Regions from separate parts of the Tepidibacillus infernus genome, predicted to be linked through region 2. Evidence: a T-box and tRNA genes for the amino acid it is inferred to sense, from the RefSeq annotation. Region 2 holds a T-box; the other holds one or more tRNA genes.

Region 1 (10,140 bases), 2.2 Mb from region 2:
CAATTGATCCATGGCCGTGGCAAATCTGATAATCGCCAACAGGAGATCTCGGAGATTTCTAGACAGCTTAAAGGGATTGCTAGGGAACTAAATGTTCCAATTATCGCATTATCCCAGTTAAGTCGTGCAGTAGAACAAAGACAAGATAAAAGGCCAATGTTATCAGATATCCGTGAATCTGGTAGTATTGAGCAGGATGCAGATATTGTTGCTTTTTTGTATCGCGATGATTATTATAATCCGGAAACAGAAAAACAAAATATTATCGAAATTATTATAGCTAAACAAAGAAACGGACCGGTTGGTAAAGTAGAATTGGTATTCTTAAAGAATTTTAATAAATTCGTAAATTATGCTAAAGAACAACATAATGAAGAATAAAAACGAAATAAACAAGAAAAATAAGTGAAGGATTCTTTCTATTTTCCAGAAGAGTTTCCTTCGTTTTTTTTATCAAAATCATTTAAAACGTTAACAAAATGAAGCAAAAATACGAATAATAATATATATATTTAATTAAATGGTCGTATTTGTCGTTGACAAGGGGAATAAGCATTGCTAAACTTTATATGTATTGAAATACGACTTTTAAAGGACAAAAAACTGGAGGTGTTTCCATGTCTACTGTCGTTGTAGTAGGAACACAATGGGGAGACGAAGGAAAAGGAAAGGTTACCGATTATCTAGCTGAAAAAGCGGAAGTTGTTGCAAGGTATCAAGGTGGGAATAATGCAGGTCATACGATCACAATTGATGGAAAGAAATTTAAGCTGCATCTTATACCATCTGGGATTTTTTATAGTGATAAAATATGTGTGATTGGCAATGGAATGGTGATTGACCCCAAGGCATTAGTCCAAGAACTTAACTATATTCATGAACAAGGATTTAGTACAAAGAATTTAAGAATTAGTAATCGTGCGCATGTGATCATGCCTTACCATATTAAGTTGGATCTTGTAGAAGAAGAAAGAAAAGGTAGTAACAAAATCGGAACAACGGGTAAAGGAATTGGACCCGCATATATGGACAAAGCGGCTAGAGTTGGGATTCGTATCGCTGATTTGTTAGATGAACAGGAATTTGAAAAAAAATTAAGAAGGAATCTTGAAGAGAAAAACCGTCTATTTGAAAAATTTTATGAAACAGATGGGTTTAAAGCAGAGAAAATTTTAGAGGAATATGCGATATATCGTGAAATCATCAGACCTTACGTGGTTGATACTTCTGTCGTTTTAAATGATGCCATTGACCAAGGGAAAAGGGTATTATTTGAAGGAGCCCAAGGGGTTATGCTTGATATTGACCAAGGTACTTACCCATTTGTCACTTCATCTAATCCTGTGGCAGGTGGAGTGACGATTGGTTCTGGTGTAGGTCCAACAAAAATTCATCATGTTGTAGGTGTTGCAAAAGCCTATACGACTCGTGTTGGCGATGGGCCATTTCCTACTGAATTGAATAATGAAATAGGTGATCGAATTCGTGAAGTCGGCAACGAGTATGGAACAACGACAGGAAGACCTAGACGAGTAGGCTGGTTTGATAGTGTGGTTGTAAGACATGCTCGACGTGTTAGCGGAATTACCGAGTTATCTTTAAATTCAATTGATGTATTGACAGGTATTCCTACATTAAAAATTTGTAAAGCATATAAGTATAACGGAGAAATCATTGAGGAGTTCCCCGCCAATTTAAGGGTGTTAGCTGAATGTGTGCCTGTTTATGAAGAGCTACCTGGATGGGATGAAGATATTACCGGTGTTCGTAATTTAAATGACTTACCAGTAAATGCTCGTCATTATATCGAACGAATTTCCCAACTCACTGGAATCCCTATTGCCATCTTCTCAGTAGGGCCAAATCGAGAACAAACAAATATGATAAAAGGCGTATTTGCATAGGCCATCTATTTTTTTCAATATGATCATAGAACCCACAAAAGGAATCGCAATAGTTTTTAAAGAAGCCATCACTTTTGTGGGTTTTTAATTCTGAAAGTTGGATTTGTAGAATAAAGAATCTTTTTGAAAAATGTGCAAAAAAGGTTGCATATTAATTTCTATCGTGGTAATATATTTTTTGTGTCCAAGAGGACAAGTTGTGAGCCATTAGCTCAGCAGGTAGAGCACCTGACTTTTAATCAGGGTGTCACAGGTTCGAATCCTGTATGGCTCACCATTTTTATGCGTATGGCCCGTTGGTCAAGTGGTTAAGACACCGCCCTTTCACGGCGGTAACAGGGGTTCGAATCCCCTACGGGTCACCATACGGGACTAGCTACGCGTCGGAATCCCGTTAGCTTTGCGATTTTAATGTTTTTTTATAATAAGGTTCGGTAGCTCAGTCGGTAGAGCAGAGGACTGAAAATCCTCGTGTCGGCGGTTCGATTCCGTCCCGAACCACCATAAAATGATATACTTTCCGCTTTCCCTACTTTAATAAGTAGGTTTTTCTATTTTCTGAAACATAAACTCAAGTCATTCCGTTATATTTTTTGATGATGTTTTCTACCTGAGGAGCTTGATCCTCATTCATTACAATGGTTAGTAAAATGTTCGGTGGTATCGCAGTTCTATTACCATCTGCCATTCCACTTGCACTGACATCTGCCGCAGCTAGTACTTCTGCGTTATCATTTACTAATGAACCTAATGTTAAATCAGTTAAACTGTCAAATCGACTTGTGATGGGATTTACCTGATCATTTAATTGGTCTCCAGGATAAAAAGCTATTCGATCTACTTGGGTTTCAATTGAATTGTATTGCTGTAGCTCGCTTGCCGCTTTTTGTGCATCTTCAACAGATCGAAAATAAGCCAATATATTTCTTTGGTTCATCATTTTGCCTCCCTTCAAATATAGTGTATATAGAATGCTTGAAGAGCATACATTTTACTAGTGTTCTAAAAATGTTCAGATTTTTCCACTTGAAGTGACAAGCTATATTATGGTAAATTTGAACATATGGAGGCTTTAAAACATGCCGATGTGGCTCAGCTGGTAGAGCAGCTCATTCGTAATGAGCAGGTCGTGGGTTCGAGTCCCATCGTCGGCTCCACTTTAAAAATAGGACATTCTTATGTGAGAGAGAGAAAAAAAACTCCATAAAAAGGAGGTTGTCATGGCGACGTTCAATGATAAATTTACCGATTTTAAAGGTAAATTCCAAAAGGACTTAACCAAGGCTAGTAATTGGGGAAAAACAATAGTTCAGACCGTACAACAATATATTCAATCAAATAAGAAAAGATCAATCATCATTGGTTCAATTACAGGCACAATTCTTATGACTACCCTTTTTGGTGTAGGCTATTATCAGGCAAATGCCGTAAATCTTTATCACGTCTATTTAGATGGTAAAGAAGTTGGGGTTGTTAATAATAAAGAAGTAGTTGAACAATGGAAAGAGCAAGTTTTAAAGCAAGCCCAGAATACATATAGCACGATAACATTAAATTTTGGAAATAAGATTACATATCAGGAAGAGAAGAAATTTAAAGGCCAGTTTGATAACGCTAAGACTTTAAGTGCTCTAAAAGATGCCTTCTCGATTCAAGCGACAGCTGTTGAACTCGTAGTGAATGGAAAAGTAGTTGGATATGTAAAAGATCAAAAAACAGCAGATTTAATACTTGAGCAAATCAAACAGCCTTTTCTTCCAAACAAGAATAAAGATAAAGTAAAAGCAGCTTCTCTTGATGGAAACAATCAACAAATTAGAAAGCTAGATCAAATTCAAATTAAAGAAGAAGTTGTTACCAAAGAGGTTAAAGTAACACCAGCAGAAATTTTATCTGCAGAAGATATGGTGACATTGTTAAAACAAGGAACCTTAGAACAGAAAAAATATATTGTGAAACAAGGAGATACACTTTCTGGAATTGCCCAACAATTTGGCATCACGACGAAACAGATATATCAATTGAATCCTAATATTAAAGGTGAATTCATCAATATTGGTGACGAAGTGATTGTTACAGCCAAAACTCCGCTTGTTACTGTTCAAACAAAAGAAACAGTGATCAATCAAGAAAGAATTCCTTACAAAGTGGTTTATCAAAAGGATTCATCGATGTACTCAAACCAAACAAAAGTGGTACAACAAGGTTCCGATGGTAAGAAAAGTGTGGAATACTCGATATTGAAGGAAAATGGAGTAACCACGCAAAAAACAATTCTAAAAGAAACGGTTATTTCTGAAGCAAAAGATAAAATTGTGAAGAAGGGTACTAAAATTGTTTCTTCACGTGGTTCTGGTACATTATTATGGCCAACAGTAGGAGGAATTATTACCAGTAAGTACGGTTCAAGATGGGGTAGGACTCATGAAGGAATCGATATATCTGGAGTAAGTAATCGTACGATCAAAGCAGCAGATAGTGGAAAAGTCGTTTTTGCTGGTTGGAATGGTGCTTACGGTAAAGCTATTATCATTGATCATGGAAATGGTATGAAAACCCTATACGGCCATTTAAGCCAGATCATGGTCTCTAGTGGAGATAAAGTAGCAAAAGGCCAGCAGATCGGTGTAATGGGAAATACGGGACGTTCTACAGGAACCCATTTACATTTTGAAGTATTGGTCAATGGCAGCAATAGAAACCCATTAAATTATGTAAGAAGATAATCCCGTAAACTAAGGTAGGTTATGTTCAATCAAGGACAAACCTACCTTTTTTTTATGCTGAAGAAAGTATAAATTTCTTCCAGAAGTACCCTTCTCTCCTTAATCTTTATTCATAGAAGGGTGTCTCATAGAAGGGTGTCACATTTATGGTTTTTTTGTTGTGGTTTTCTATGTATTCAGATTGATATACCTTGTGATAAACTTAAATAGATAAGGTTAGAGACAAGGGGGATACGGGGTGAAGTATCGAATTTTAATTGTTGAAGATGAACGGCCAATCTCAGATATTTTAAAATTTAGTTTTGAAAAGGAAGGTTATGAGGTCCTTACCGCTTTTGATGGTTTTGAGGCAATTCAAAAGGTAAGGGATCATCATCCAGATATTATTTTATTAGATATCATGTTACCTGGCAAAGATGGATTAGAGGTTTGCAAGGAAGCAAGAACTCTTACAGATAAACCAATCATTATGCTAACAGCAAAGGATACAGAAGTAGATAAAGTGCTTGGTTTAGAAATGGGTGCAGATGATTATGTAACAAAACCTTTTTCTAATAGAGAGTTAATTGCACGGGTGAAAGCAAATTTAAGAAGAGTCTATTCTTTAGACCAAGCCAATCATCAAGCTCAACAAATACAAATTGGGGAAATTACTATTTATCCATCTACTTATATCGTAAAGAAAATAGAAATGATTATAGAATTAACCCACCGGGAATTTGAACTTCTATATTATTTAGCAAAACATGTTGGACAAACTTTAACCAGAGAGCATTTACTACAGGCTGTATGGGGTTACGACTATTTTGGGGATGTCCGTACTGTAGATGTAACGATTAGAAGATTACGGGAAAAGATTGAAGATGACCCTGGCCGACCAGCCTATATTATTACGAGAAGGGGATTGGGTTATGTATTACGTTATCCATCCGAAAAGGAGTAGTTTCCTTTGAAAGGTTGGAAGTTTTTTCAAAGTATTCAATGGAAATTGGTTGTGATTTATCTCTTACTTATTCTAATATCGATGCAAATTATAGGAATCTATTTTATTCGATCTTTAGAGAGTTATTATTTAGATAATTTTAATGAAACTTTTGCAACGCAGGGAAATTTATTAGCGGTAAACCTTGAAAGATATTTAACAGAGGATGGGAAAACAGAGGCAGAGAAAAGAGCAGATATTGACTATTTAGTAGATAATTTATTTGCGTTAAATGGCGTTGATGTCTCGATTATTGATAGTAATGGTGTAATTTTAAGTTCTACGGAGAAGGTTAGTCCAAGCATTATCGGGCAAAAAATTTATCAAACAGAAGTGAATCGGGCATTATTAGGTACAAGAGATGAAGCGATTCGGATTGATACCAAGACAGGACATCGTACCAAATATTTAGCTCTGCCTATAAAGCAGGGTAATAATGTACTTGGTGCTGTATTCATGAAAGCCTCGATTGAGGGAGTATATGATACGATTTATCGGATCAGTAATATTTTAATGACAGCAACACTTATTGCCTTATTATTTACAGCATGGCTAGGTTTTATTTTATCTAGAACGATTACAAAGCCAATTAAAGATATTACTACTCAAGCGGTTTCACTAACAAAAGGGGATTTTAATCAAAGAGTTAAGATATATGGGGATGACGAAATTGGCCGTTTAGCAGATACCTTTAATAAGATGGCGGTTAGATTAAAAGAAGCTATCGACCAAAATGAAGAGGAAAAAGAGAAGTTCGCCTCGATTCTAAGCCATATGAGTGATGGGGTTATCGCTACAAATGCTCATGGGAGGATCATCGTTGTTAACCAAAGAGCATTGGAGATTATTGGGTTTTCTGAAAGTGAAGTTATCGAAAAACAGATCAATCAACTATTTTCTCTACATTCTTTCCCCCCTGCAAAAGAGGAAGAAAGTATGATTGTAGATTATGAAGTTGAAAACGAACATAAGGCATTAAAAATGACATTTAACAAGATTCATCGGATTAACCGTGGGGAAATTGGCATGATTATCGTACTACAGGACGTAACAAAGGAACAAAAATTGGAACAGATACGTAAGGACTTCGTGGCAAATGTTTCTCATGAGCTAAGAACCCCTTTAACCACAATAAAAAGTTATCTTGAGGCTTTAGAAGATGGAGCTGTTGAAGACATTGAACTCTCACATCGATTTATCAAAGTAGCTAGCCATGAAACAGATCGGATGATTCGTTTAGTTAGTGATTTATTACATCTTTCTCACTTAGATGATCAACAAACAAAGCCTAACAAAACATTGGTTTCTGTTAAGGAGATGATTGAAGATGTCATTGATCGTTTTTCATTTCAATCTAAACAAAGATCAATCGATTTGTCTTCCCATCTCCCTGAGTATTTGCCAACGGTTGAATTAGATCGTGATCAGATTGATCAAGTATTGGATAATTTAATATCAAATGCCCTTAAATATACCAAAGAAGGCGGAGAAATCATTGTATCAGCAAGATTAAAACATCATGATTTAATCATTGAGGTAGTAGATACGGGAATTGGTATCTCGAAAAAACATCTATCTAGACTCTTTGAACGTTTTTATCGGGTTGACAAGGCAAGATCAAGAGAAATGGGTGGAACAGGCCTTGGTTTAGCCATTGCTAAAGAGATCGTTAAAGCACATGATGGAGATATTATGATTGAAAGTGAAGTAGACAAAGGAACAAGAGTTATTGTTACGATTCCAGTCTCGAAGTAAAGGAGGTCAGGAAGTGAAAGAGCGAATTAAATCAATAATATTATTTGTTTTAGTAGCCAATAGTTTATTTCTAACATGGTTCCTGATCTTTTATAGTCCTAATAATGAGAAAGAATCTCCTTCAGAATATGTACCTAGATTAACCTTTGGCCAAGAATTAGATGTAAAGCAAATGATTCGGCCAAAGCAAATTATCTACCATCTTGGGGAAAATTCTCATTCACTCTCCAATACAGATAGTGAAGATTTTAAACAATTAGAAGCTGATTTTGATCATTGGTCTTTTTACGAAATTACTTCAATTTCAGAGCCTATAGATTGGACTAAAATGATAGAAGTGGAGCAAGGTATAGAGATTGTTTTTCCTTTTTCACTTCCTAACTCTGTCTTATCATCTCTTTATAAGATATCGACTACGATGTATCTTGATCAAATCAATCGCTTATGGTTAGTGTTAGACCAAAATGAAAAGGTGATTGTCTATTTTATCTCAGATCAAAAAGATAAAGTGTATCAAGCAGAAACTTCAATCTCTAGTAAAAAGCTTTCCAAATACATTGCTAGTGGAGTAAACCAACCAAGGTATTCATATTATTGGGCGTTTAATAAGGAAAGGAACATCAATACAAAACCCATTTTTTATTTACCTAATGAAGGTCTGGAAATGAAAAAAGTACGTAAATTTATTACACCTGTTTCCATCGAGGATTATATTCAATTGTTATTTATTGATCCAAGCATGGTTAGAAAGGTATATGAATTGGCTAATAAAGAAAGTGTTCTTTATACAGACGGAAGTAGAAGTATGCAATTTTTCCCGAATAATCGGGTATTTTCATATTTTCAGCCGGTAACAGATAATCGAAAACAATTAGATTGGAATAATGATCTTGCTGCTTCTATTCGGTTTGTTAATCAACATGGGGGTTGGGTGGGTCAATATCAACTTGATGATCTTGGCTTTGCTGAAGCCACCAGTCAACCTTATTTCACATTTCAGCAATATGTAGGAGGGTATCCTTTATTAACTAACAAGTACCTCATTGGCGAAATCAATATCCAATTAGTCGATGGAATCGTGAGTAAAGTAGAACAATCGATGACACTTTTAGATCAGGATTTGGACACGAAATATATTAAAACCAGTTCTGGCCCTGAATTATTAAAGAAACTAGAACAGCATAAGATCGATGCCAAAGTAATTACATCGATTGAATTAGGTTATCAGGTTGAAAAAAAGAATGACGTGTTAGAACTTTTTCCCCATTGGAGGGTTCGATATAACCAAAATGACGAAATCACAATACCTGCTTATGAAGGTGGGATGAAATGATGGATTGGGGGAAAACAAAAACCATCTTTATTTTAACCTTTTTGTTTCTTAATCTTTTACTAGGATATCAAATCTATATGAAGCAAAGTCAAAGTATTAACGAATCTCAATGGGATGGAAGTAGCCTGGATGAATTAAGGCAGGCATTAAGCCAACGAAAGATTATTTTAAATGCGACGATTCCTAAAGAAATTTTAGAAATGCATTTCCTTCAAGTGAAAGAAAATCAGTTATCAGAAGGAAAAACATTAGCTAAAGTGAAAATGCCAGTAGAGAACGAGGTAATCGAATCGATAGCGAGAGAGAAAATCGCCAATTTTGAACACTATGAATTAGATGGAGTCGTTTCAACGGGGAACCACCTTGTCTATAATCAGATCAAAGATGGCTTTCCTTATTTCAACGCAAAATTAGAGTTTCAAATCAATCAAGATGGCACAATTCAATATTCACAAAGATATTTTGAAGTTATGAATCAAGGGTCAGATCGACAAGTTGTTTCTTCCTATACAGCACTTCGTACCCTTTTGGATCAACAATTGCTTCCAAGCGAAGCAATAATAACAAAAATCAGACTTGGATATCATGGACAAACTCAACAAACTTCTGTCCAAGTACTGACTCCGGTCTGGAGAATTAGTTATCAAATAGAAGGAAAACGGGATATGATCTTTGTAAACGCATTGACAGGTGCAGTTGAGAAAGCATTAACTTATTAAAAAGAAAGATTAGCGGAGGGTCTATTTTGATAAAATATAGTGTCTTAGCAAGTGGCAGCACTGGAAATTCAATTTATGTTGGAACTGAAAACGTCAATTTCCTGATTGATGCAGGACTGAGTGGTAAAAAAATAGAAGAGGGGTTAGGAAAAATAGGCGTTGATCCCAAAAAAATTGATGGGATTTTGATTACCCATGAACATGATGATCATATTAAAGGAATTGGTGTGCTTGCACGAAAGCACAGTATCCCCTTATATGCCAATGAAAAAACATTTGCCCATTTACCAACCCATGTTGGGAAAATAGAGGAGGAAAGCAAATACATATTTGAAACAGGAGCGGTGAGAGATTTTGCTGATTTACAAATTGAATCTTTCGCCATTTCCCATGATGCTGCGGAGCCAGTTGGTTACCTTTTTCGTCAAGATGAATTTCAAGTAAGTGTCGTTACAGACCTTGGTTATGTGAGTCAAAAGATTAAACAAAAAATTGCCGGCTCCGATGCATTGATTTTTGAAGCGAATCATGATGTAGAAATGCTAAGAATGTCTTCTTATCCTTGGAGTATCAAACAAAGAATTTTAAGTGATGTTGGGCATTTATCTAACGAAGCATCAGGTGAAGCATTATCTGAGATCATATCAGGAGATACCCAAAAAGTATATTTAGCCCATTTAAGTAGAGAAAATAATTTACCTGAATTAGCTAAATTAACCGT
Region 2 (10,140 bases):
GTCGATTTTGGTTTGTTCGTCTTTGGATTAACAAATGCAGGAGTTGAATTTTCTGGAATAGGTACAATTACCTGGATTATTTTCCTCTCCTTATTGTTGGGCAAAAGCTTAGGTATCTCATCTTTTGCCTTGCTAGGTGAAAAATTTGGATTTCCATTACCACAAGGAATGTCACATAAGGATGTTTTTTTAGTAGGTGTGATTGCTGGATTAGGTTTAACAGTGGCTTTATTTGTTGCAGGTGCTGCATTTACTGACCCAACCATTCAAGGAGCAGCAAAAATGGGTGCCGTCTTTAGTGCCTTTATTGCGCTTATTGCTTTTGTGTTGGCTAGGTTTTTTAAAGTAAATAAAGAACCAAATGTTACTTTAAATAAAAGGAACATTAGGTTGAAAATGTTTTAAAAGTTTTAATCATTCGCTATAATAAGATTGGATAGGAATTCCAATGAGAAAGGGGCGTTAAAATGGAAGATTTGACATTACAAATGTTTAAGGAATTAACTGAAGCACCAGGAGCACCTGGGAATGAAGCAGCTGCTAGAGAAGTGATGAGAAAGTATATCGAACCTTATGCTGATGAGGTTTATACTGATAACTTAGGGAGTTTAATTGCGAGAAAAGGAAATCACGGTCCTAAAATCTTAATTGCCGGACATTTAGACGAAGTCGCTTTTATGGTAACACGGATTACAGATGATGGATTTATCAAGTTTCAACCCCTTGGAGGTTGGTGGGAACAAGTCATGCTTGCTCAAAGGGTAACGATACATACGAGAAAAGGTGAAGTGATTGGTATCATTGGCTCTAAGCCACCACATATTTTACCACCTGAAGCTAGGAAGAAGCCAGTTGAGAAAAAAGATATGTTTATCGACATTGGAGCAAGCAGTAAGGAAGAAGCTGAAGAATTCGGTGTACGTCCTGGAGATTCAATTATACCGGTTTCTCCATTTACAGTAATGAAAAATCCAAAAATGATAATGGCAAAAGCATGGGATAATCGGATTGGTTGTGCGATTGCAGTAGAAGTGCTTAAACGATTAAAAGATGAACAACATCCTAATACTGTATATGGAGTAGGTACAGTACAGGAAGAAGTGGGTCTTCGTGGTGCACAAACTTCTGTGAATACCGTTCAACCAGATATTGCTTTTGCTATAGATGTAGGAATCGCTGGCGATACCCCAGGAGTTACAGATGATGAAGCAGTGAGTAAAATGGGAAAGGGTCCACAAATCTTATTATTTGATGCGTCTATGGTTCCTCATCGAGGCTTAAGGGATTTTGTCGTTGATATTGCTGAAGAAGAAAACATTCCTTTTCAATATGAAGCATTAGCAGGGGGAGGAACAGATGCAGGGCGTTTTCACTTGTATGGAAAGGGAGTCCCATCCACAGTAATAGGGATTGCTACTCGTTACATTCATAGTCATGCTGCGATTCTTCATCGAGATGATTTTGAACAAGCAGTCAATTTACTTGTGAAAGTCATTAAACGATTAGATGAAAAGACGGTAAAAGGAATCATGGCTAGATAAAAAGAAAGAATGAGTCTCCTCTGTTGGATGGCTCATTCTTTTCATTTATATATTCCATAAGCAGCGACTTTTGAGAGAGTATTTCTTACCTTATGTTTTATTCGAAGAAATGCACGGACAACGGAGCGCGTTGGAATATATAAACTATTATATATTTTTACTTAGTGCATCAATCATTTCGTTCTGTGATTGTGAATCACTGTGTTGCCAAATCACTTCAAATAAGACACCTAATCCAGGTAAGGTTTTTTCTTCATGATCTTTAATCGCTGTATTGATCATGTCTTTTAATTGTTCTTCATCTTTTCCTTTTATGTTTTGAATGATAGCTTGACGTAGGTCAATGTTCATCTCTTTAACCTCCTATATTTAATGGTAAGGAAATGGTCACTTTTATGGAATTTTTTTTAGTATACCCTATATTGATCAAACCATTAGTTTTTAGGAAAAGAGCTTGTAGATATGATATAATATAAAAAAATCATGGTGAAGGGAGTAGCCATATGAGCAAGCAATTTGCAGTGATTGGTTTGGGCAGGTTTGGATCAAGTGTAGCAAAAGAATTGTATGATCTTCATTATGAAGTGATGGCTATAGATATCAATGAAGAAAGGATTCAAGAAAACGTTAACGTGGTTACCCATTGTGTACAAGCTGACTCCACTGACGAAACCGCGTTAAAGGCACTTGGAATCCGCAATTTTGATGTGGTTGTTGTCGCGATCGGACAAAATATTCAGGCCAGTATTTTAACTACTATACTTTTAAAAGAACTAGGTGTAGAAACGATTGTGGTTAAAGCGCAAAATCAATTACATGCAAAAGTATTATATAAAATTGGAGCCTCAAAGGTCGTCTTTCCAGAACGAGATATGGGAGCAAGGGTAGCGCATAATCTGGTTACACCGAATATTTTAGATTACATCGAACTGTCTGATGAATATAGCATCGTTGAAATTATTGCGAGTGAAAAAATGAACCACAAAAGCTTGGTTGAATTAAATATCCGTGCACGATTTGGATGTAACGTCATGGCAATCAAGAATGACCATCGTATCAATGTAGCCCCTGATGCAAATGACATGATCAAAACAGGGGATATCTTAGTCGTTATTGGACATAATAAAGATTTAAGAAAGTTTGAAGATTTTGTCATGAATGGAAAGTGAGAAAAAAATGGAAGTCATTCAATCAACCAATAATCCTAGAATTAAGACATGGTATCAACTAAAGAGTAAAAAGGGAAGACAAGAACAAGGGTTATACATCATTGAAGGAATCAAACTTATTGAGGAAGCGATCGATGCAAAACAAGAAATTGAAGCCCTAATTTTTGATCAGGGAAAGGATCTTCCAGAATCATTAGCTCTTCATCTAGAGAAGTATGACTTGTCCATTCCTATTGTTTCCGTATCAACACCTGTGATTGAAAAATTATCAGATACTGAAACCCCCCAAGGGGTTTTGGCTATATTAAAAAAGAAAAATATCGAGATAGAGAAACTGCTTGAAAACCAATTTTCTTTTTACTTGCTGATCGATCAAATTCAGGATCCTGGAAATCTAGGAACAATTATTCGCAGTGCAGATGCAGCCGGGGTACAAGGCATTATTTTAGGAAATAGTACAGTCGAGCTATACAATTCAAAGGTAATCCGTTCTGCAATGGGATCGATTTTTCACCTGTCAATCGTACAAGATGAATTAGACCAAATTATTCCTAAGTTACAGAAAAACGGTGTTAAAGTGATTGGGACAAGCCCATATGCTAGCAAAACTTATTTTGAAGTTGATCTTACACAAAAAGTGGCTATAATAGTAGGAAATGAAGCAAAAGGGTTGTCTGATTCAAGAAAACAACAAGTAGATGAAATGATAAAAATCCCTTTAGTTGGGAAAGCAGAATCGCTAAATGTAGCAATGGCCACAACGCTTATTTTATACGAGAGAGTAAGGCAAATGGAAAAGGGTTGGGCTTGAAGTCTAGCTTATACATCAGTATAATGATACATAATAACCAAAGATATAATTTTATATTTGAATGCGAGGAAAGAGAAGAGTAGATAAATTCCCATCTTTTAGGGAGGAGATGTCATAGACTGGAAGCATCTCTAAGATGGTTTTATTGAAGTTCGCTCTGGAGCAGATCTCTGAAAAGGATCAGTAGGAGAATCCGTTTTGTCTACGTTAAGACACTAAAGTTGAACAATCAATCTTGTTTAATTGTTCATAAATTAGGGTGGTACCACGGTCTTTCGTCCCTTGCCAAGGATGAAAGGCCTCTTTTTTGTGGGCTATTTTTAAGTATATGATACAAGGGAGGAAATGTTATGAAGGAGCGATTAGAGCAATTGAAGCAAGAAGCTCTAACGGAAATTGATCAAGTAAATGACATCCAAGCTTTAACTGCAGTAAAAGTAAAATATTTAGGCAAAAAAGGGCCCATCACAGAAGTGCTACGAGGGATGGCAAATGTTTCAGCAGAAGAGCGCCCGCTCATTGGAAAGTTGGTTAATGAAATAAGGGAAGAAATTGAAAGGGGTCTAAATTTAAAAGAGACCGCAATAAAAAACAAGGCTTTAGAAGAAAAACTTGAGAAAGAAACTATTGATGTCACTTTACCTGGTAAACCAATAAGCCAAGGGAATAGGCATCCATTATCAAAAGTGATTGAGGAAATTGAAGATATTTTTATCGGTATGGGATTTGAGGTAGCTGAAGGTCCAGAAGTAGAATCAGATTACTATAACTTTGAAGCATTAAACTTACCAAAAGAGCATCCTGCTCGTGATATGCAAGATTCATTCTATATTACAGAAGAAATCTTGATGAGGACGCATACTTCTCCTGTTCAAGTGCGGACGATGCTAAACAAAAAAGGAAATGTTCCTGTAAAAATCATTTGTCCAGGAAAAGTTTACCGTAGAGATGACGATGATGCGACTCATTCCCATCAATTTATCCAGATTGAAGGACTTGTGGTTGATGAAAACATAACCATGACTGATTTAAAAGGGGTTCTTCTTAATTTTGCTAAGAAAATGTATGGCGATCATGCAAAAATTCGCTTACGTCCAAGCTTCTTTCCTTTCACAGAACCAAGTGCAGAGGTAGATGTATCCTGTATGATGTGTGGTGGAGATGGCTGCCGAACATGTAAAAATACTGGCTGGATTGAAATCCTTGGTTCAGGGATGGTTCATCCAAAAGTGTTAGAGATGGCTGGTTATGATCCAGAAAGGTATTCCGGATTTGCCTTTGGTATGGGTGTAGAAAGGATCGCTATGTTAAAATATGGTATTGATGACATTCGCCATTTTTACACCAACGATTTAAGATTTTTAGATCAGTTTAAACGGGTTTAAGGGAGGTTAGAAAAGATGAGAGTATCCTATCAATGGTTATCCCAATATGTTGACATTCAAGATATCGATCCATATGAATTAGCGGAAAAGTTAACTCGTAGTGGTGTAGCAGTTGATCTTGTAGAAAAAAGCAATCCTGCTTTAGAAAAAGTAGTAATCGGTTATGTAGTAGAACGAGAACAGCATCCAAATGCCGAGAAATTAAGTTTGTGTAAGGTAGACGTGGGTCAGGGTGAACCTTTACAAATTATTTGTGGTGCGGCAAATGTTGCACAGGGTCAAAAGGTACCTGTCGCATTAGTTGGTGCTACCTTACCAGGAGATATTAAAATTAAAAAGGCAAAATTGCGTGGAGTTGACTCTGAAGGGATGATTTGTTCCGCCAAAGAATTAGGAATGAATGAAAAATTATTATCTAAAGAAAAAACCGAAGGGATTCTAGTTCTTTCAGACGATGCCAAAATTGGTGAGCCGATTGAACCTTTGTTAGGGTTTAATGATTACATCCTAGAGTTGGACTTAACGCCAAACCGTTCAGATTGTTTAAACATGATTGGTGTTGCATATGAGGTAGCCGCTATTTTAGACAGGAATATAAAACTACCTGAAATAAATCTAGAGAATAACATTGACCAAAATCATCCTGTTCAAATTAAGATTGAGTCACCTGAAGCATGTCCTCATTATGCAGCCCGTCTAGTTAAAAATGTAAAAATTTCAGATTCTCCACAATGGATGCAAAATCGTCTGATTGCAGCAGGAATCAGGCCCATAAATAATGTGGTTGACATTACCAACTTTGTCATGTTGGAATACGGGCAGCCTTTACACGCCTTTGATTTTGAAAAATTGGATCAAGCAAAAGTTGTTGTTCGGATGGCAAAACCTAATGAAAAAATCGTCACCTTAGATGACCAAGAACGAGAATTAGACGAACAAATGCTTTTGATTACCGATGGAGTAAAACCTATTGCCATCGCAGGAGTAATGGGGGCTGCCAATAGTGAAGTTACAAAAAACACAACCCAAATTTTATTAGAATCAGCCTATTTTAAGGGCTTTTCCATCAGATCAACCTCTAAAAAGCTTGGGCTTCGTTCTGAAGCAAGTATGCGTTTTGAAAAAGGGGTTGACCCCAATCGAATCTATGCGGCATTAAATCGAGCAGCGGCATTATTAGTAGAGTATGCTGGGGGTAGCATTGAAGGTGGAATAACAGAAGAAAAGTTAGAACAACCAACAGAATTGATGATTCCATTAAAGCCAGATCGTATCAATCAAATTCTTGGTACTGAGTTAAATGTACAAGAAATGGTTGCTATTATGAAACGCTTAGGTTTTTCTGTAGAAGAAGAAACGAGTGGCCTAAGGGTAATCATTCCTACTAGAAGACCAGATGTTACGATTGAAGCGGATTTAATTGAAGAAATCGCAAGAATTTATGGGTATGATCATATCCCGACAACATTACCTATTGGCGAATATATCCAAGGTGGGCTAACCAAAAAACAAAAACTTCGTAGAATGATAAAAAATCTTCTGGAGGTTTCTGGTTTACAGGAAGTAATCAGTTATACTTTTATCGGGGAATCCCAACTTGATATATTACAAGGGTTGGCGAATCAGCCAAGACCTATTTCTTTAGCCATGCCAATGAGTGAAGAAAGGCAATTTTTGAGAACACAACTTCTCCCACAATTGTTAGAAATAGCTAAATACAATGTGAATCGTCGCAATCATAATATTCGTATATATGAAATAGGAGCCACTTTTATTTCCAATGAAATTCATTTAACTGAACTTCCTTCTGAGAGATGGACTGTTGCAGGTTTTATGATGGGTTCCTTACCCATACATTGGCAATCCAAAGAACACAACATAGATTTTTATGAAGTAAAAGGGGTTCTAGAACACTTATTTATTAGCTTAGGATTAAGAAATGTCGAATATCAAGCGGTTAGGGCAAAAGGCTTTCATCCTGGTCGAACAGCAGAGATCAAAATTGGGGAAAAAATCATCGGTTATATTGGTCAGATTCACCCAGAAGTTCAAACTCAATATGATTTAGATGAATGCTATGGTTTTGAATTAGATTTGAATACCATTCTGGAACTAGCAGATATAGAAATTGAATATCAGCCATTGCCAAAATATCCTGCAATTCAAAGGGATATAGCAGTGGTTGTTGATAAAAATGTAGAATCCAGCTCGTTAATGGATACTATTTATGAAAATGGTAGAGAGTTGTTAGAGGATCTTACCTTGTTTGATGTTTACATGAGTGAACAATTAGGGGAAGATAAAAAAAGCATCGCTTTTTCACTTATCTATCGTAGTCCAGAACGTACCTTAACAGATGAAGAAGTAGCAAAGAGACATGGACAAATTCTGGAACAACTGAAGGAAAAGTATCACGCAGAATTAAGAAAATAATTACAATCCTTTTCGAACATTGAAGCAAATCGACGATTTACTCAAAGAATAAGAGGTTGCCTAAACTTAAGGTGACCTCTTTTTTCCCTCATCGCTTATAAATCATGATATACTGGTCTATATTGAAGGAATTTTATACCTTTCTATAGAATGTATTACAACATCGAAGTATATAGAGGCAGCAAGGGGGTTCTATAAGTGAATGAAGAGCAAAAAAATCGTCTACCCGTCATGATTTATGGACAACAGTATAAAATTGTGGGAAAAGCGAGTTCAAATTATATGCGGATGGTTGCTGGATATGTTGACGAAAGAATGAAACAAATTGCGGATTCTAATCCTCGATTAGATACAACTAAAATTGCGGTGCTTACTGCGGTGAATATTGCTGATGAATATTTTAGGTTGAAACAAGAGTATGATGAATTGTTAAAGTTGATTGAAGAAGAAGAGTAGGTGAAAAGATGAATACAATGGATCTGATTATTGTGATCATCATCATTGTCTCCATTTTTCGAGGTTATCAGTTAGGATTAATTCGTCAGTTCATTCACTTTATAGGTTTTTTTCTTTCTCTTTATTTGGCCTATCGCTTTTCAGGTGAATTAGTACCTTTGATACAAAGTGTAGTGCCTATGCCAACATTTGAACAGTCTTCTTTGTATTTATTTTCGGAAACTTTTCAGCTTCCCACAATGTTTTATAATGCGATTGCATTCTTTCTTATCTTTTTTGGTACTAAGCTTATTTTGAATATTGGGGGTAGCATTCTACATCAGATTGCCAGTTTACCCGGTATTGCCATTGTAAATCGACTTTCTGGTGCATTATTAGGACTTGTCCAAATTCTTTTTATTCTGATTATATTGGTTCATATCCTCTCAGTCATGCCATGGGCGGAATTAAAAAATGTTTTAGAAGGATCCTATTTTGCTAAATATACGTTGCAAATGACACCTGTTATTACTGAGAAATTATATCATCTATGGAACACCTCTAATTCTTCATATCTTTAATCGTATAAGTTAATATACATTACAAATCATGCCAAATTAGGTATGATTTTTTTTATGAATTTCGTTGACATTTTCATAGAAAATAAGTAGAGTACTATATGTGTTTTCTTGTGTTTATAAGGGCATTATTTTAGGAGGAGAAAAAAGTGGCTACACAATTTGCAGTCATTGGTTTGGGACGTTTTGGTTCAAGTTTAGCTGGAACACTATATGAAATGGGCTATGAAGTACTAGGAATTGATTCAAAAGAGGAAAAAGTTCAAGAAATGGTCAATCGGGCTACACATGTATTACAAGTAGATTCTACAGATGAAGTTGCTTTAAAAACCATTGGGATTCGTAATTTTGATGTGGTCATTGTGGCGATTGGTGAAGATATCCAATCAAGCATTTTGACTACATTGATTCTTAAAGACTTAGGAGTGCCAAGAATTGTAGTAAAAGCCCAAAATGAGCTTCATGGAAAGGTGTTGGAAAAAATTGGTGCAGATAAAATTATCTACCCAGAACGAGACATGGGGATCCGTGTCGTTCACCAGCTTATTACTCCTAATATCCTTGATTATATAGAACTAGCACCAAACTATAACATTGTAGAGATTGCGATTGGACCAGATATCGTAGGAAAGACCCTACTTGAATTAGATATACGCGCTAAATTTGGCTTAAATGTGATGGCAATCAAATCTAATGAGCAGCTAAAAATTGCACCTCAAGCCAATGATCAATTTCAAGAAGGTGACATTTTAGTATTAGTTGGTCATATTGATGATATAAAACGGTTCGAAGAATATTCAAATGGTAAAAAGAAAAAATTAAAGATATAATAGAGACAAACAATATACCTGTTAAGGTATTTAATGTATAAGGATATGTGATGGAGGTGGTTCTATGAATTACTCCCCAGAGATTAAGAATCGCTTAAAGAGAGTAGAGGGACAGGTAAGAGGCGTCCTCCGAATGATGGAAGAAGGACAAGAATGCAATGATGTCATTCACCAATTGTCTGCGGTACGTAATGCTGTTGACCGTGTGATTGTTCACGTCATTGGCACAGATATGAGTAAATGTTTAATGGATGAAATGCAAAAAGAGGACGAACAACGTGATACGGATAAAATCATTAAAGACGCCATACAATTACTATTAAAAACAAGGTAGACGATCAGGGGAATAAAGCTGCTGTTGATGTATCAGAGGAGATGTTATCTTATTTTCGCGAAAAGTTGAAAGAAGAAAATGCAGACCAAACGAAGTTCAGTATTTATTGGTTTGTGATGTAAGATAAAAAGGTTTGTATATTCCAGCGCGCTCCGTCATCCATGCCTTTCTTTGATTAAAGAAACCCTTAAACAACTAAAGGAAGAAAGTGTACACTTTCTTGTCCTTAAAAAGAGGCGCTAGGCCTCTTTCTTTTGTGGGCTCTTTATTCCTTGTTGGAGCAAGAACATCTTATGATAGAGGCCACCTTTTGCAAGGAGTTCTTGATGAGTTCCTCTTTCCACGATTTCACCATGGTGTAAGACTAGGATCAAATCAGCATCTTGAATCGTAGAGAGCCGATGTGCGATAGCGATGGTCGTTCTTCCTTTTCTCATCTTTTCTAGCGCTGTTTGAATCGCTTCCTCTGTCTCCGTATCAATACTAGCCGTTGCCTCATCCAAAACCAATATTTTTGGCTTGATAGCCATTGTTCGAGCAAAGGAGATCAGCTGCCGTTGTCCAGATGAAAAAGTGGCTCCGCGTTCTACAACAGGTTCGTAATAGCGATTAGGAAGATTTTGA

The links. The T-box of region 2 lies ahead of pheS (phenylalanine--tRNA ligase subunit alpha). A T-box ahead of a tRNA ligase gene usually reads a tRNA of that ligase, here a tRNA-Phe.
Region 1: it has a tRNA-Phe gene. The T-box ahead of pheS (phenylalanine--tRNA ligase subunit alpha) is inferred to sense a tRNA for this amino acid. The anticodon was not compared.

What each region holds. Positions count from the first base shown of each region.
Region 1 covers NZ_JBLWFI010000001.1:2,332,945-2,343,084, reverse strand. The annotation lists gene dnaB (replicative DNA helicase) at 1-381, shown strand, start outside; gene TEPIDINF_RS11705 (adenylosuccinate synthase) at 618-1,904, shown strand; tRNA gene TEPIDINF_RS11700 (tRNA-Lys) at 2,106-2,181, shown strand; tRNA gene TEPIDINF_RS11695 (tRNA-Glu) at 2,195-2,269, shown strand; tRNA gene TEPIDINF_RS11690 (tRNA-Phe) at 2,333-2,408, shown strand; gene TEPIDINF_RS11685 (hypothetical protein) at 2,476-2,844, opposite strand; tRNA gene TEPIDINF_RS11680 (tRNA-Thr) at 2,986-3,061, shown strand; gene TEPIDINF_RS11675 (peptidoglycan DD-metalloendopeptidase family protein) at 3,125-4,630, shown strand; gene yycF (response regulator YycF) at 4,869-5,573, shown strand; gene walK (cell wall metabolism sensor histidine kinase WalK) at 5,580-7,367, shown strand; gene TEPIDINF_RS11660 (YycH family regulatory protein) at 7,381-8,700, shown strand; gene yycI (two-component system regulatory protein YycI) at 8,697-9,419, shown strand; gene TEPIDINF_RS11650 (MBL fold metallo-hydrolase) at 9,449-10,140, shown strand, end outside.
Region 2 covers NZ_JBLWFI010000001.1:104,153-114,292, forward strand. The annotation lists gene TEPIDINF_RS00590 (Na+/H+ antiporter NhaA) at 1-405, shown strand, start outside; gene TEPIDINF_RS00595 (M42 family metallopeptidase) at 468-1,541, shown strand; gene sspI (small acid-soluble spore protein SspI) at 1,689-1,892, opposite strand; gene TEPIDINF_RS00605 (potassium channel family protein) at 2,045-2,710, shown strand; gene TEPIDINF_RS00610 (TrmH family RNA methyltransferase) at 2,718-3,521, shown strand; T-box leader at 3,579-3,807, shown strand; gene pheS (phenylalanine--tRNA ligase subunit alpha) at 3,872-4,906, shown strand; gene pheT (phenylalanine--tRNA ligase subunit beta) at 4,922-7,339, shown strand; gene zapA (cell division protein ZapA) at 7,538-7,795, shown strand; gene TEPIDINF_RS00630 (CvpA family protein) at 7,804-8,355, shown strand; gene TEPIDINF_RS00635 (potassium channel family protein) at 8,502-9,182, shown strand; gene TEPIDINF_RS00640 (metal-sensing transcriptional repressor) at 9,247-9,516, shown strand; gene TEPIDINF_RS00645 (ABC transporter ATP-binding protein) at 9,756-10,140, opposite strand, start outside.